3 regions of the Paenibacillus sp. P4_E11 genome follow, and region 1 is predicted to be linked to each of the others. Evidence: a T-box and tRNA genes for the amino acid it is inferred to sense, from the RefSeq annotation. Region 1 holds a T-box; the other regions hold tRNA genes.

The links. The T-box of region 1 lies ahead of AC1DWB_RS01265 (arginine--tRNA ligase). A T-box ahead of a tRNA ligase gene usually reads a tRNA of that ligase, here a tRNA-Arg.
Region 2: it has a tRNA-Arg gene. The T-box ahead of AC1DWB_RS01265 (arginine--tRNA ligase) is inferred to sense a tRNA for this amino acid. The anticodon was not compared.
Region 3: it has a tRNA-Arg gene. The T-box ahead of AC1DWB_RS01265 (arginine--tRNA ligase) is inferred to sense a tRNA for this amino acid. The anticodon was not compared.

What each region holds. Positions count from the first base shown of each region.
Region 1 covers NZ_JBFUIX010000002.1:67,857-70,128, reverse strand. The annotation lists gene AC1DWB_RS01275 (MBL fold metallo-hydrolase) at 1-142, opposite strand, end outside; gene AC1DWB_RS01270 (ferredoxin) at 146-466, opposite strand; T-box leader at 732-977, shown strand; gene AC1DWB_RS01265 (arginine--tRNA ligase) at 1,036-2,272, shown strand, end outside.
Region 2 covers NZ_JBFUIX010000039.1:9,751-12,022, reverse strand. The annotation lists gene AC1DWB_RS16260 (stalk domain-containing protein) at 1-9, shown strand, start outside; gene clpP (ATP-dependent Clp endopeptidase proteolytic subunit ClpP) at 120-701, opposite strand; tRNA gene AC1DWB_RS16250 (tRNA-Arg) at 867-941, opposite strand; gene AC1DWB_RS16245 (sugar-binding transcriptional regulator) at 1,163-2,188, shown strand; gene gap (type I glyceraldehyde-3-phosphate dehydrogenase) at 2,261-2,272, shown strand, end outside.
Region 3 covers NZ_JBFUIX010000034.1:57,204-59,475, forward strand. The annotation lists gene AC1DWB_RS15155 (HD-GYP domain-containing protein) at 1-606, opposite strand, end outside; tRNA gene AC1DWB_RS15160 (tRNA-Arg) at 909-986, shown strand; gene AC1DWB_RS15165 (alpha/beta fold hydrolase) at 1,137-1,913, shown strand.

The sequences.
Region 1 (2,272 bases):
GTTCGTTACCTTCAATAGGATACTCAGCGGTTTCTGCTTCTACGGTTCTTGATCGTTCATTGATGTGCACAACACGTTTAGCCCCAAATCGTTTGGCGTATAATCGTGGCGAATCTATGAGCCAGTTTCCATCAGGATGCACAATTTAATAACTGCTCCCCCCGTATGACCTAGCCGAAGAAAAGCCGCAATAATACACATTTTCTGCAATCAAAAGTGGAAAATCATTAATTGCCTGAGCGATTCCATCTTTCTCTCTGCTTCCGATAGCAGCGGTAGGGCAAGCCAACAGAGCCTGAAATGCTTTTCGCTTATCCTCCGATAACTCCGGCTGGTGTATGACTGCCGACAGTCTATTTACTTCGGCGAACACATTTGGTGCTAACTGCCAACAAATAGTACAACCAATGCATGCTGAATTCACAAAGAAGCATCCCTCTACATTCGTTTCTAATCGTTTACTCATCTTTTCCCTCCTAACTGCTGAATTAATTCAATACCATCATAGGGCAATGAATTGAGTATTGACTTATTTGTCTTTACATAAGGAAATTATACAGGCATTATGCTGACAACGTATGTCAGTGATTCATCTCGTACTGCGTTAAACTGCCCGTTTAGTTTAATGACTAAGTGCGCTCACAAGCCGCACCTCCACAAGCCACGCATAAATCGCTAACCAAAGAAGGCCACTTGACAGGAGGGGGACGATCTGTAAGAATAGTGCTAATATTCAATCAGTGATTGGGACAGTACGTGTTGGTGTTGCGTTCAAGCGAGCCGGGGCAGGTGGGAGCCGGTATGGAGCCAATGCGGAAGCGGACCCGGGAGATGATGGTCTGAACGAGCGCGGCGAACGAGTCGCGGTTCAATAGGACAATCCGGTTGCAGGCCGTTATGCTGGTTAAGGTGGTCAGGCGCAGGAATGGCTTGGCACGAAGAGTGGTACCGCGGGAGTTCAAGCTCTCGTCTCTTGTTATTAGAGACGAGGGCTTTTTGCTGTTTCTGTGGGATAAATCAGGGAGGTACGACGACATGCATACGATCAAAGAAACGATAGCAACTGCCGTGCGCGAGCATGCGAATCAACTGCTGCAGGAAGCGGGGCATTCGTGGCCGCATGGCTTGCAGGTGCTGGTGGAACATCCCGCACACGATGAGCACGGCGATTATGCGACGAATGTGGCCATGCTGCTGGCCAAGTCGCTGCGGAGGCCGCCGCTGCAGATTGCAGCAGCGATCAGAGACAGCCTGCAGGCGAGTGGCAGCATCGGGGGCTTACTCGACACGGTGGAGGCGGTGCCTCCTGGCTTCATCAATATGCGCCTGAACTGGCATAATTGGGCCGAATGGTCGGCAATTCAGGACGCAGAGCAGGAAGGCGGCAAAGGTAACGAGGCTACCGTTGAAGACAAGTCTGCGCTCAAGGTCGTGATCGAGCACACTTCGATCAATCCGAACAAGGCGGCCCACATCGGACATTTACGCAACTCCTGTATCGGTGACACGTTGGCTAGACTATACAAACGGATTGGTTACCGGGTGGAGGTCCATAACTATATCGACGACTTGGGCAATCAGTTGGCTGATACGGTGGTTGGTTTGCTGCATACCGGCAGCCATAAGGAGCATCAGCGGTTTGGCGATTTTTGCTGGGACACATATGCCACGATTAATAAAGCTTACTCCGCCAATCCTGCCCTGACGGAGGAACGGACTCGTGTTCTGCACGAACTGGAACAGGGACATTCGAGTACGGCATGGCTGGGGGAGTTGGTCGCGGAGAAAATTGTACGGGAACATACGGCGGAGATGCGTCAGTTCGGCATTCGTTACGATGTGCTTGTATGGGAGAGCCATCTGGTGCGTCAAGGATTCTGGGCAGCGGCGTTCGCCAAATTGAAGGAAACAGCAGCATTTACCCAAGTGGAGGAAGGTAAGCTAGCCGGTTGCTGGGTGTTGAGACAGGGAGGGGGAGCAGAGGGTGCAGCGCTCGAATCAAGCACGGGCACGAGCCAAGCTTCAAACGAAGCTTCAAGCGGCAAACACTCGACCGAAGGTACAGCTGCCTCTGAAGCGGCATCGGATACTGATCATCAGGCCGACAAGGTTCTAGTCCGTTCGAATGGTATCCTGACATACACTGCCAAAGATATCGCCTACCACTTATGGAAATTCGGACTGTTGGACCAGTCATTCACTTATACCCGTTTCGCTACCGACGGGCTGTGGACCACAGCTTCCGTGCAGGGAGTGAACAAGCGGTTCGGGC
Region 2 (2,272 bases), on a different contig from region 1:
GTGAAGTAGAAGTTGTATACGCCGTTTGTCTCCTTTGGGGCAGACGGCGTTTTTGCTGTCCATACAAAAAAAGAAGCTGTCTCTAGAAAGAGAACAGCTTCTGACTTCAGGGGTACATATTAAATCGATGTAACGACCTTATCAATCAAGCCGTATTCTACCGCTTCTTGCGCACTCATGAAGTAGTCGCGGTCGGTGTCCTTGTCGATCCGAGATAGCGGCTGGCCTGTGCGTTCCGCAAGAATACCGTTCAGCTTGTCGCGCAGCTTGATGATCCGCTTGGCGCGAATCTCGATATCGCTAGCTTGACCTTCGGCGCCGCCGAGCGGCTGATGGATCATAACTTCGCTGTTAGGCAGAGCGTGTCGTTTGCCTTTGGCGCCGGCTGCGAGCAGGAATGCGCCCATCGAAGCTGCCATACCTACGCAGATAGTCGACACATCGGGTTTGATGAATTGCATCGTATCGAAGATAGCCATGCCCGCCGTTATGGAACCGCCAGGACTGTTGATGTACAAGGAAATATCTTTATCCGGATCTTGGGCCGCTAAGAACAGCAATTGCGCAATAATCGCATTCGCCACGGCATCATTGACAGGCGTACCTAGAAAAATAATGCGGTCCTTCAGCAGACGGGAGTAGATGTCGTAAGCGCGTTCTCCTCGTGCATCCGGTTCGACAACCATTGGAATAAAACTCATGGCAATGCCTCCTTTATGGAACAAGTATGCTCCAAATTGAATTGGAATTAAACCCATCATATCGAAAAAAACGTCAAAGGTCAAGGAAGGTCAAACGTTATTCAAAATAAAAACGTCTCCGATCTTCTCGGGACGTCTGGGTATGTAATCGATGGAAAAGGTAAGTGGCGCGCTCGCGAGGAATTGAACCTCGATCTCAGGCTCCGGAGGCCTACGTCATATCCTTTGGACCACGAGCGCATCATATAAACTTTTTGTGCAGCAAAAATTATTATAGTGTATATCGGAACAAAAATCAAGAGTTTGTAAATGGGCCCGAATGGGTCCGTAAACGAGTTGCAATTGTCTGTAAATATGACTATAATGAAAATATAAGCGGGACACAAAATGTTTATGCGGGACGTAATGAGTCCCAATGCATGTCTCGCGATAGCAAGTCTGAAGCAGGAGTGACGATTGCCATGAGGCAAATCCTCGACATACAGAAACAACTTTTGCCGGACTTGACCGATGTGTTGAAGAAGCGGTACTCCATTCTGCACCATATTCACATTTCCGGTTCAATCGGACGTCGCACGTTAGCGGCCAATCTCGATTTGACGGAGCGGGTGCTGCGTGCTGAGGTCGATTTTCTCAGGGAGCAAGGTCTGCTGGAGTCTGAGGCCTCAGGCATGAAGCTGAGCGAGAGCGGACGAAGATTGCTCGACGATATGGAACCGCTGATCAAGGACTTGTTCGGGCTGTCTGACCTCGAGGAACAATTGAAACAGCGCTTTGGCCTGAATCATGTTGTAGTCGTTCCCGGCGATTGGGATCACTCGGTGTTCACTAAGAAGGAGCTCGGTCGTGCAGGTGCAGCAGCACTTCGCAAGTATGCGACCAAGGACGATGTCATCGCCGTAACGGGTGGTTCGACATTAGCAGAGATCGCGGGGTTCCTTACTGGCGCATCTACGCTCAAGGGCGGCTTATTCGTTCCGGCACGTGGTGGGCTCGGAGAGAGCGTCGAGCTTCAGGCTAATACGATTGCCTCGACGATGGCCAAGAAGACTGGCGGCCAATACCGGCTGCTGCACGTCCCCGACCATCTTGGCGAAGAAGCCTATCAATCTCTGATGCAGGATGCGACCATTCAAGAGCTGGTTGAAGTCATACGCCATTGTCGCATCGTCGTTCACGGAATCGGAGATGCTATGGTGATGGCCAAACGGCGCAAGGTTGATCCGCAGACGATCGCGAGCTTGCAACTAGAAGGCGCGCTTGCAGAAGCGTTCGGTTACTATTTTGACAGGCAAGGTAAGGTCGTTCATAAGATGCCAACCGTTGGCTTGCGGCTCGAAGATATTCAGAATACAGAAGTCGTAATTGCGGTAGCAGGTGGACGCAGTAAGGGTGAGGCGATCGCCGCGGTGATGAGATTCGGGCATAACGACGTTCTCGTTACAGACGAGGCCGCTGCACAGGAAGTACTTAAGATTATACCATAGCTTCGTTGTCATGACGCCTTAACCGGCGTTTTGAAAATAGATTACAACACACAATACTAGGAGGAACTAACCATGGTAAAAGTA
Region 3 (2,272 bases), on a different contig from region 1:
GCCGGGCTCATCCTTGAGCAGCTTGAAGCCATATTCGGTATGTTTCTTGATTTCCGCATACTCGAATGGTGTCAATAAAGAGCGTTTCGTAAGTATTTCCCGAGGTACCTTCAGGTTCCCGATGTCGTGAAGCAGGGCACTCAAGCTGAACGTATCCAAGTCTTCACCGGTGTAGCCTTCCACCATCCCGAGCTTTGTTGCATAGACGCATATGTTGATCGACTTCTGAATGAAACTCTGCTCATACACGTTTGATTGAAACACATTCATATTCATGAGCATAATCGTATCCTGATGCTGCAGATCATCAATGACCATACTTACGCTCTTGGAGCACAGTCGGTGTAACTGGCCGTTAGCGCTCTTAGCGTCATAACTCGTGCTTGCGACACGATCCAGGATGTGATGAAGCGTAGATCGTAGATTAACACGGGTTTCTTCTTTGATGAGATCTTCAATAATAATATCATCGGTTTGTGCATCCTCAATGTGAAGATACTCAATACCCATCTTGTGCAACTTATTAATCACATTCTGTGATAATACATACTGGTATCCGACTAAGATTTGTCCATCTCCGTTAAAGATAGGTTTGCCTAATCTCATGCCGGGTACACACAAATGAGTAGGAATTAGGCGCATGGCAGTAGTCCTTTCTCCTTACAAGTGTAGTTATCAAAACCCAAAATATCTATGCTCATTCCATTATCCCATACCTAATCTCGTAAGCTCTGTGTATTATATTACAAAAAAAATATGAAATTTGACACCTCTTTTTAGTCATTAAATCCTATAAATCCGGGTTATTATCCGTTTTTTTATAAAGATAGGACTTTTTACCCATTCAATCATCAAACATGATTCTGCTTTTTCCTGCTGCGAAAATGTGCTATAATGATTTTTGCTGCGTCCCCGTAGCTCAGTTGGATAGAGCGATAGTTTCCTAAACTATGCGTCGCGGGTTCGAATCCCGCCGCGGGACGCCATTTTTCATTAAAATCATACGATCCATCGCGAATTCTCCTACAGATCCTGAGGAGTTTTTTTGTGTTTGTTTTCGCGCACTCTTTTGCTTTTTATACGCCAGTTGGGCATACTTATGAATAAGTTCGAACCTATGGAAGGGATGAGAGGCTATGACCGATCATATTCAACTTGCTTATGAACAGGTTGGGGAAGGCCGCCCGCTTGTATTGGTACACGGCTTCTGTGGGAGCTCAGCCTATTGGAATAAAGTGCGGGAACCGCTTGGCTCCTCCTATTGTGTTATCACCCCTGATTTGCGCGGACACGGACGCTCAGAAGCACCCGATGTACCTTATACAATCGAAGGCATGGCCGATGATTTGGCTGATCTTATTCAACAGTTGCAATTGGACAAACCTGTATTGCTCGGCCACTCACTTGGCGGGTATGTAACCCTTGCCTTTGTGGAGAAGTATTCGCACTTACTGTCTGGTTTCGGCCTGATCCACTCAACAGCGTTCCCTGACAATGAACAAGGAAGGGCGAATCGTAACAAAGCGATTGCATCCATACAAGAGACAGGAATGGAGCCTTTCATTGACGGCTTAATTCCGAAGCTGTTCGCTCCGGAACATCTAGACACCATGTCGGATTCGGTTCAAGCAGCCAAACATATCGGGTATGCAACCTCGCCTGTAGGTGCTATTCATACGGCTGAAGCGATGAGAGATCGTGTGGATCGCCATCATGTGCTTCGTGAAGCTGCTCTCCCCATACTACTCGTTGCAGGGGGTAAGGATCTCATCATCCCGCTGGACAAAGCATTTTCTGTGCAAGGCGATCACATCTCACCCGTTCAATTGGAACAAGCCGGCCATATGAGCATGCAGGAGGCGCCGGACGCATTATCTCGAACTATAATCGAGTTTGTCCAGACCCGTTGTTAACGCACGATCGCAGTCAGCCAAAAGTAAAAGCAAAAAGGACCCTTGCGGGTCCTTTTCTGACGGTGGATGATAGATCGATCTGCCTGACCTTTTCTTCGTTAACCTCGGCAAGTTGCTGTTAGCCAACAACCTAATGTGTTACAAACACCCTATTGTGCGTTTGGCACATCCCTCCGCTTCCTAGTAAGAGGTAGAACACTGATCACTTTGTGACAATTCTGCTGAAGCATTCAACGGAACCACACCTCTCTTCACACCGTCAATTGTATTATGTCCTCAAGCTATCGTTTTATTCACACATTTTTTTGATTTCTTCATGGGCGAATCCGGCCTTACCCTTTCGCGTTGTTATGACGCGT